DNA from 4 places in the Janthinobacterium sp. GW821-FHT03A03 genome. Region 2 is predicted to be linked to each of the others. Evidence: predicted binding sites of a transcription regulator. Region 2 holds the regulator's gene; each other region holds the start of a gene.
What was found. The regulator FNR, encoded in region 2, switches genes on or off when oxygen is low (the NO sensors DNR and NnrR bind a similar motif). The targets are predictions, from matches to a motif close to TTGATNNNNATCAA.
Positions count from the first base shown of each region.

Region 1: the regulator FNR is predicted to act here: its motif matches at 1,415-1,428, upstream of AC07VI_RS04520 (KamA family radical SAM protein).
Region 3: the regulator FNR is predicted to act here: its motif matches at 1,367-1,380, upstream of AC07VI_RS11880 (lipid-binding SYLF domain-containing protein).
Region 4: the regulator FNR is predicted to act here: its motif matches at 1,261-1,274, upstream of AC07VI_RS06620 (serine protein kinase).

Region 1 is NZ_JBWKUZ010000001.1:1,001,086-1,003,288, forward strand. It holds gene AC07VI_RS04520 (KamA family radical SAM protein) at 1-1,275, opposite strand, end outside; gene AC07VI_RS04525 (cache domain-containing protein) at 1,558-2,016, shown strand; gene AC07VI_RS04530 (methyl-accepting chemotaxis protein) at 2,101-2,203, shown strand, end outside.
Region 2 is NZ_JBWKUZ010000014.1:66,023-68,225, forward strand. It holds gene AC07VI_RS21350 (response regulator) at 1-220, opposite strand, end outside; gene fnr (fumarate/nitrate reduction transcriptional regulator Fnr) at 461-1,219, shown strand; gene AC07VI_RS21360 (FixH family protein) at 1,344-1,868, opposite strand; gene ccoG (cytochrome c oxidase accessory protein CcoG) at 2,016-2,203, opposite strand, start outside.
Region 3 is NZ_JBWKUZ010000004.1:228,336-230,538, reverse strand. It holds gene AC07VI_RS11885 (helix-turn-helix domain-containing protein) at 1-652, opposite strand, end outside; gene AC07VI_RS11880 (lipid-binding SYLF domain-containing protein) at 757-1,191, opposite strand; partial or broken gene AC07VI_RS11875 (Hsp20/alpha crystallin family protein) at 1,625-2,077, shown strand; gene AC07VI_RS11870 (zinc-dependent alcohol dehydrogenase family protein) at 2,165-2,203, shown strand, end outside.
Region 4 is NZ_JBWKUZ010000002.1:23,873-26,075, forward strand. It holds gene AC07VI_RS06620 (serine protein kinase) at 1-1,164, opposite strand, end outside; gene AC07VI_RS06625 (chymotrypsin family serine protease) at 1,415-2,203, shown strand, end outside.

The DNA of each region.
Region 1 (2,203 bases), on a different contig from region 2:
GGGTTTCAGATGATCCATCCACGTCGCTTCCGCATCGAACTGTGCATAAAACGGCCGGCGCACCCAGTCCGGGTTGCGCGCCTGCAAGAACTGCAGGGCGAACAGCTTTTCGCCATGGATGGTGACGACGCCATCGATGACGACCTTGCCGGGAAACGCGCTCATCGATGGGCCCCGCACCGTGCGCGACAGGCCCGACACCTTCTGGTAGGCGGCCTGGAAAATTTCATGCGCGCGGGCCAGCGGCAACTCGAAATAGCCGCGCGGGCCCGTGTCCCGTTCGACAAACATATAGTAAGGAATCGCCCCCAGGCGCGTGCCCGTCTGCCACAGCTCGGCCCAGCTGTTCGGGTCTTCATTGATGTGACGGATCAGCGGCCCCTGCATGCGCAGGGTGGCGCCCGTGGACACGATGCGCTTGACGGCTTGCTGCGCGATGTCCTGGCGCAACTCGACGGCATGGCTGTAATGGCCCATCACGGCCAGGTTCTTGCCCGCCTTGACGATGCGCTCGAACAGCCGCATCAAGTCGTCCGCATCGCGGTCGGAGACGAAACGCTGCGGCCAATACGCCACCGCCTTGGTGCCGATGCGAATGTTCTGGATGTGCTCGAGGCCCGGCGCCAGCAGCGGTTCCAGGTAGGCGGCCAGTTGCCGCGTATTCATGATCATCGGGTCGCCGCCCGTGATCAGCACGTCCGTCACCTCCGGATGCAGTCTCAGGTAAGCGGCCAGCTCGTGCGATTCGCGCGCATCGAACTTCATGTCGTCCATGCCGACGAACTGGGGCCAGCGGAAGCAGAAGGTGCAGTACGCGTGGCAGGTCTGGCCGGCGCTGGGAAAAAACAGCACCGTTTGCGCATATTTGTGCTGCAGGCCGCGCACGGGCGCGTCGTTGACCCGGGGCACGTTATGCGTCATCTGCCCGGCCGGATGGGGATTCATGCCCAGGCGCAAGCCATGCACATAGGCGTTGATGGCGGCCTTGTCCTGTTTGCGCAGTACCAGGTCGCGCAAATGCACGTACTGCTCGGGCGGCAGCATGTCGCGGTGGGGAAAGACGAGGCGGTAGATGGGATCGTCAGGAATATTGTTCCAGTCGATCAATTGATCGAGCACATATTCATTGGTGCGAAATGGCAACACGTGCGAGACCACTTGCACGGCTTCGCGCAACTCTTGCGGCAGCCATTCCCACTGCCGCGCCTGTTGTATGGTTTGCCGGGTGTACGGCTTGAACTTGGGTGAAGACGGTTCGGTGATCAATGCGGACACGGTCGGCTCCTTGCCAGTAAATAGCGATAACGTCCATGAAATCAGCCAAAAACCGGCCAATTCCACCCTGTTTCTTGCCATGCAGTCAGACCCTGGCATGCTGTGAAAGTCATCATAATTCTTGCCAGAAGGAACCAAATTGCCACATATCAACAAGCTTGCCGATAGGCAGAGAGATGCAATTCGGCAAGACCTTAGTTTGTTCCATCGCAATTTGATGGAAGCGGCGCCGACGTAAATTACGACTTGGCAACACTTCCCTCGATTTCACAAGGAGCTGTCATGAAACGCTTATTCACGGGTAGCCTGCTGTGCCTGGCATTTGCCGGCGGCAGCGTCAGTGCCGCGGTAGAACCGACGGAGAAAGACGCCATCGCCATGGCGGAACGGGGCGCCGCCTTCATGAAGGCGCATGGCAAGGAAGAAATGATGAAGAAAATCACGGCGAAAGACCCGGACTTCGTGCAGGGTTCGCTGTACGTGGACATGCGCGACATCAAGACAGGCATCGTGCTGGCCCACCCCATCAACCCTTCCATCGTGGGCAAGGATTTGACGGACGTGCCTGACGCGAATGGCAAGAAATATCGCCGGGAAATCATTGAGCTGGCGCAAAAGCAAGGCAAGGGCTGGGTCGACTACCAGTACAAGAATCCCACCAGCGGCAAGATCGAGCCGAAGACCACGTATATCTTGCGCGTCAACGATGTGGTGCTGGAAGCGGGCATCTACAAGAAATAAGGCAGTCCCGGCGCAGGCGCGGCGGGCGGCGCGAGCCGGCCTGCCGCTGGGCGCCGTTTGCTCAGCCATAGCCAGGAGTCAAGCATGCTCAATCAACTACGCCTCGGTCCAAAATTACTGCTGGCGCCCGCGCTGGTCTTGCTGCTGCTGATACTCAGTTCAAGCGGCGCCTGGTATGGCATGGTGC
Region 2 (2,203 bases):
GCTGCCTGGCCGTCAGGGTGACGATTTGCAGCAGCATGGCCAGCTTGTCATCGAGCTCGGCGGCGGTGCGGGTGATCAGCGATGACTGCTGGCTCAGCAGAACTCGGGTGAAGTCGTCGCGCATGTGCTGCACCTGGATCATGGTGACCAGCGCGATCATGGCGATCGAGGTCAGGCTGGTTGCCAGCGCGACTTTTGCTTTGATGCCGAGAGGCTTCATGATTTCCTTTTTCGGTACCGGGCGCTACAGGCGGCAGATAATGCCGTTAGGAATTTTCCTATCAATACATCAACTTGGCAAGCGGCGCCGCGCAAATGGCCCGCCCCGCACGGGCTTTTGACGATGTTGCCATATAATTAAAGTCCGAACGTCGTTTATTCAGCGAAATTACGGTGAAATTGGCACACGGCAACCGTGTATGCAGTAAACTTGTTATTGCATTTTCTAAAAGGTACCGACATGACTGAAGCGCTACTCTCTCCAACCTTGCCCACCGTGAACGTGGAAGCGTTGCGTGCGCGATGCTCGACCTGCAGCATGCATCAATTGTGCCTGCCGATGGGCCTCGACGTGGGCGACATGGACAGGCTGGACCAGATCATCGGCCGCCGCCGCAAGATCGCGCGCGGCGCCTCGCTGTTCCGCATCGGCGACTCGTTCCAGAACCTGTACGCGATCCGCCTGGGCCACTTCAAGACCTACCAGATCAATCCGGGCGGCGAAGAGCAGGTGACGGGTTTCCAGATGGCGGGCGAACTGCTGGGCATGGACGCCATCAGCGCCGACCGCCACCACTGTAATGCGGTGGCGCTGGAAGACAGCGAAGTATGTGAAATCCCGTTTTCCAGCCTGGAACAATTGCTGGGCAATATGCCGACCCTGCTGCGCCATTTCCACCGCATGATGAGCCAGGAAATCACGCGCGAGCAAAGCGTTATGTTGCTTTTAGGTAACATGCAGGCGACGCAGCGCTTTGCCGCCTTCATCGTCAACCTGGCGTCGCGCTATGAAGCGCGCGGCTATTCGAGCAGCAAATTCCAGCTGCGCATGTCGCGCGAGGAAATCGGCAACTACCTGGGACTGACCATCGAAAGCGTCAGCCGTTTATTGTCGAAATTCAAGAAGGAAGGCTGGCTGCGCGTGTCGAACCGCGAGATTGAAATCCTGCAGCCAGCGAAATTGAAGGCCATTACGGCCGGTACGGACGTCTGCAAATAACCGCACCGTCAAAACCGACTGCGCGTCGCGCTTTGCGGCCTGCGATGCTCGCTGTGCTATAGCACAGCTGTGCTTCTCAGCCACAAATCACTGCCGCTCGCTACGGTTTTCCCGCCACTGTACGTTATAGTTCCTCATCGGCGTGCAGCGCGATGCTGCGCTGCAGCGGCCAGGTCCAGATGCCGGACAGGCGCCATTCGCGCTTGTCGTTTTCCACCAGCACCTGCCAGCGGCTGCGTTCGAGCATCGGCAGCGCCACCGAGAAATTGCCGGCCGCATCGGGCTGCACCAGCAGCTTGATATCCTTTTCCGGCAGGGTCGCATGCGCCAGGTGCAGCAGCAAAGGCTTCTGGTACGCCTTGCCGAAGCTGTGCACGGAGCCGCTCAGGCGCGCTGCAGCGACGTCATACGCCAGGGTCGTATCCATCGCCAGGTCGCTGGCGATCGTGTCGCGCTTCAAATCCTGGTTGATGGCCTTGCCCTGCTTGTAATAATCGCCCACCACCAGCGCATCGGGTTGCGTAAACGCAATATAGCCCATGAAGCTGCCGACGACCACGGACAGGCCGGGACCGATCATCAGCAGCCATGGCCAGCGGTGCTTGTACCACGGGGCAACGGGGGCTTGCAGTTTCAGACTGTCGGACATTGTGTTCTCCTTGGGGCCAGACCCTGTGGGCCTGCCCCCGGCTTTTGCTTCCGGGTTGAGCATAAAATCAACCCAACGCATGATTGATGATACTCCTGCGGCGAAAATACCGGGGGCGGACCCGGAGGGCCCGACCCCGCATCACCGTTACCGCGGCACGATGAAGACCGCGCTTTCACGCACATGCAGCGACGGGTCGTCCAGCGATTGCAATTCGATTGCAATCTTGTTCGAGCCCTTTTCGCCCACGCCGTGCGGCACGCGCAGGCGGATCGGCCAGCCCAGCGTTTCCGTCGGCTGCAAGGTCACTTCTTCGCGCGTCAGCAAGGTCAGGC
Region 3 (2,203 bases), on a different contig from region 2:
CCATCTGTTCAAGTGCTGACAGATCCGTGATAACGATGTCTCGGTTTTCAAGCAAAATGAGGCCGGCCAGTTTGAAATGGTGCAGTAGTCTGCTGACACTTTCCGGGGCAAGGTGCAGATAGTTGGCGATGTCGGGGCGTGACATCGGCAAGCGATAGCGTGTCGGCGCGTCGCCCTGTTGACCATACTGCCGGGAAAGACGGAGCAAGAAGGTGGCGAGGCGCTGTTCCGCAGGACTGCGATATAGTTGTAGAGAGGTATTGCGGATATCCAGAATATTTTGACGGATGAGACTATGGAACAAGAGCGGCTGCTGGCGCAAGGTGGCGTAGCCAATCTCGCACACTTCACTGTCCTCCATCGCGACGGCCGTACCAAGATGTTTTGTCTGCCCAATACTATCGAGTGCCAGGAAGTCGCCGCATACAGGAAAGCAGGTGATTTTTTGTGCGCCAGTTCCATCAGCGCGGTAGTGCTTGAAACTTCCGTAGCGTATGGCAAATACGCATTCAGCAACGGGATCGCCAGCGCGATACAGGAACGCCTTGCGTCGTACCCGGCTGCAGCGACCGTCGATTCGCCCGCTGTCAAACTGGCGCACGCCGAAGGCGCGAGCCGAATGGACGGCGGGGGCTATGTCGTTGTGCATCATATTCTCCTGGGCAGGCGAGTCAACTATACTGACCCCGTGTTAATGTGGCGCTTGGCGGAAACAGCTCGTGCATCCGCGGCGGCGGGCAGGCGGCTATTGTTGCCCTACTTGTTCGGCGCACTGACTGGGCCAAGCGCCTGTTGCAGACCTTGCACCTGATTGTCGCTCACATGGTCGCTGAGCACGTCGTTGGCCGACAACTTCCTGTGATAGTCAGCATCAGTCATTTTTTCATCGTAGCGGATATCATCCACGCTCACGGCTGCCACATCGGTAAAGATCGCTCTTGCGCTTGACCAGGCAATCACGTTTCCATTGCCAATTGACCCGCGGGCAACCCTTGTCCAATTGGCGACAGCTAGTCCCGGATCGGCACCCACGGAGAAATTAATTCGCTGCGTGAACCGCTGAATGGCCTTGTCATTGAGCAGGACGAAAGCGAATGGTCCCACTACTGTACCTACTTGCAGTCCGACACTGAGCTCTCCCAGAGTAAAAAATGCGGGGGAGCTCCATTTTCCGTTATCGCGTTTGCGCAACAGGACACCGGTATCCACCTGCTGGGATTGAACGATGCCGGCGAACTGGCGAACTGGCGAGCAAGGCGCCGCAAAGTAGTATCCCGACAGGTTTAATGTTGCTAATCATGGCCGTTCTCCTGCGCACGCGTAGATAACTTCCTTGCACACTACAGCCGGGCACAGGTCGCTTGCCATGATTTACATCAAGGTACCAGGGGAATATGCTTGCTTAGGTAAAGCAATGCCTGTGATTGTCCAAGGAATTTGGATGGGTATTCTGTGCATGTTGCAAGACTAAATCGTTTCTCTGCGATCGATTGCTGACATTTTTGACGAAGATCATTTATCAAACAGACAAACAGTAACTGGCGATTTATATTGAAACATGAAGGACGAGAATGTCGCGTTCGCGTTGATGGGCAGTCAATGGCCTGACTAAAAAGAAGGAACCATGGCAAACCATCTGACCCTTTTCGATCCGTTCTGCGACCTGGCCAGCATCGATTCTCTGCGCAACATAGATGACTTCTTCCGGGACATGGGTTTCAAACATGCTCTCAAGGATTTTGTGCGGCCATCCCAGATTCGGCTCGACGTTACTGAAAGTGATCAAGCGTATTGCGTCAAGGCCGAACTGCCAGGTTTTAAGCTGGAAGAAATATCCGTGGATATCGATGGAAATCGCGTTTCGATCGCTGTTGAGACGAAGTAGGAGCGCTCGGAGACGAAGGGCGAGACGATGCTCCGTCGTGAACGTTACATCTGGCAATATTTGCGCAGTTTTTCGCCGGGACAGGATATCGATGACGCCAAATCAGTTGCCAAGTACCGTGACGGTGTGCTTGAGTTGACACTGCCGAAACGAAAAAGTAGTGCGGCGAAGAACTTGATCATTGCTTCTTGATGAGAAATGTAGCAGTCATGCGCGCAGTTATGCATGTGCACTAGCCTTGATGGACTATTGTCTGCAGTGCAAAATGGGGAGTAAGGTATGCGCGCGCTGGTGTATGAAGTTCCAGGCAATCCGGTA
Region 4 (2,203 bases), on a different contig from region 2:
CACGCCATGGAAGGCGGGCGCGGCCGACAGGATCAGCTTGCGGTAGATGCGCGCTTCCTCGCGGTAATTGAGGGTGTAGGGCACTTGCACGATGACCATGCGGTCGAGCAGGGCCTCGTTTTCACTTTCTTGCAGGAATTTGCGAAATTCCGCCAGGTTCGTGTGCGCGAGGATGGTTTCATCGAGGTAAATCAGGGGGAAGCGCGACACCTTGACGTTCTTTTCCTGGGTTAATGTCAGCAGCAGGTACAGGAATTCGCGCTTGACCTTGAGGATTTCGATCATTTCCAGCATGCCCCGGCTGGCCGCGTAGACGGCGCCCGACCACGACCACGCACGCGGGTCGCCCTCGTCGCCGTACTGCGCCACCTTCGACAGGTCGACGGAACCGACGAGGTCGGCCAGGTCGGCCGTCGTGGGGTCGTGCGGCGCATACGTGCCGATGCCGCAGCGGCCCGCTTCCGAGATATAGATGCGTTCGACGGGCATGCGCAGGAAGTCGCCCGCGTACTGCTCTTCCAGGCGGGCCATGCAATGGGGGCACAGCTCGCCGTGCAGCTCGAGCTCGTAGCTGGCGCGAAAACCCGCGCGCATGCTGTGTGGCACCAGGTGCAGCGGCGATTCGTGGACGGGACAGCCGGCGATGGCGTACAGCGCGCCTTCGCTGCTGTGGCTGTACTCTTCCAGGCCCCGCTTGAGCAGGATCACCATGGTCGACTTGCCGCCCGACGGCGGGCCCAGCAACAGCAGCATGCGCCGGCCCACCTCGGAACCGGCGGCGGCCGCCTTGAAATACGCGGCCACGCGGTCGATGGCTTCGTCAATGCCGAACAGCTCGTCGTCGAACAGGCGGCAGCGGAAGCGCCCGCTGCCGTCCGTGTCGCCGTTCGAGCGCATCATGTCCCACAGATACTGGTGCGCGCTGCGCGCCAGCAGGGCGGCGCCCGTGGGCAGGATGTGTTCGAGGAAGTCGCCAAAGCTGCCGCGCCAGGGGTTGCCGCGGTGCTGCGCCGCATACGCCGCCAGGCCGTGCATGAAGCGGTTGCGCCGGTCTTCGCCGTCGGCCTGCTCCCGGCCGTCATGGCGGTCGGCCTCGTCCGCCTGCGCCGCCGGCGCGGGCGCATCGTTGTCGCTGGATAGGCGTGTCTTACCTGGGCTCGTCATCGTTTCTCCATCCTTGCCGTTGCCGTGCACTGCCGTGGTGCAGGCCATGCTCCCAGCCTGCCGATCCAGTATACGGCGCGCAGCCTAGTTGCACGCCTGATCTGGCTCAAGCCAGAAAAGGGAACTATTTCCAGCGCAGTTGGCACAGGGGCGGGCCGCCCGTCCTGCGCCGGCGCCCATTCAATCCAGATCAATACCGTCCGCCACAGCCGGCCCACACTGAACGTTCGCAGCGACCCAAGAGGAGAACATGATGATCGGCAATGACAACGGTTTCAGCGCCCCGCCGGGCAGTGCGCCGGGCAGGGGACAGAGTGCGGACGATGAAGAAGCGCCGCAGCAGTTTGCCGCGCCGGGCGATGACGACGGCCATATCGAGAGCGCGTCCGTGTCGGAGGTAGCGGACGCCTTGAGCGGCGTCAGCATGGAATTACTGGAGATCAAGCGCAGCATCGAGGACGGCATGCGCCAGGCCATATCGCAGGCGGCGGGCGTGCGCGCGGCCGACGCCTTCAGCGATGCGGGCAATATCCAGGGCGTGTCCATCGGCCTGGGCGAAGGCGCCAGCGACAGCTCGTCCGGCGAACCGGGCATGCCGGCGCTGACCGTGTACGTGGCCGAGCCCACCTCCGTCGACCGCGCCAAGGCCGCCATCGTGGGCGCCATGGGCGTGCGCGCCGTGGCCAGCGACAAGGCGCCCGTGAATATCGTCGTCACGGGCGTGATCGACGCGCAGCCGCACCGTTTCCGCTTGCGTCCGGCGCCGGGCGGCGTGTCGGTCGGGCATTTCCGCATCACGGCCGGCACCATCGGCTGCCTGGCCGTGGGGCGCACGCCGCCGCGCAACACCCGCCTGATGATCCTGAGCAACAATCACGTACTGGCCAATTCCAACGGCGGCGTGTTCAACGACTGCATCGTGCAGCCGGGCCCCATCGACGGCGGCCGCTGCCCGCAAGACCAGGTCGCCGTGCTCGAGCGTTTCGTGCCCATCAATTTCAGCGGCGGCGTCAATTTCGTCGATTGCGCCACCGGCTGG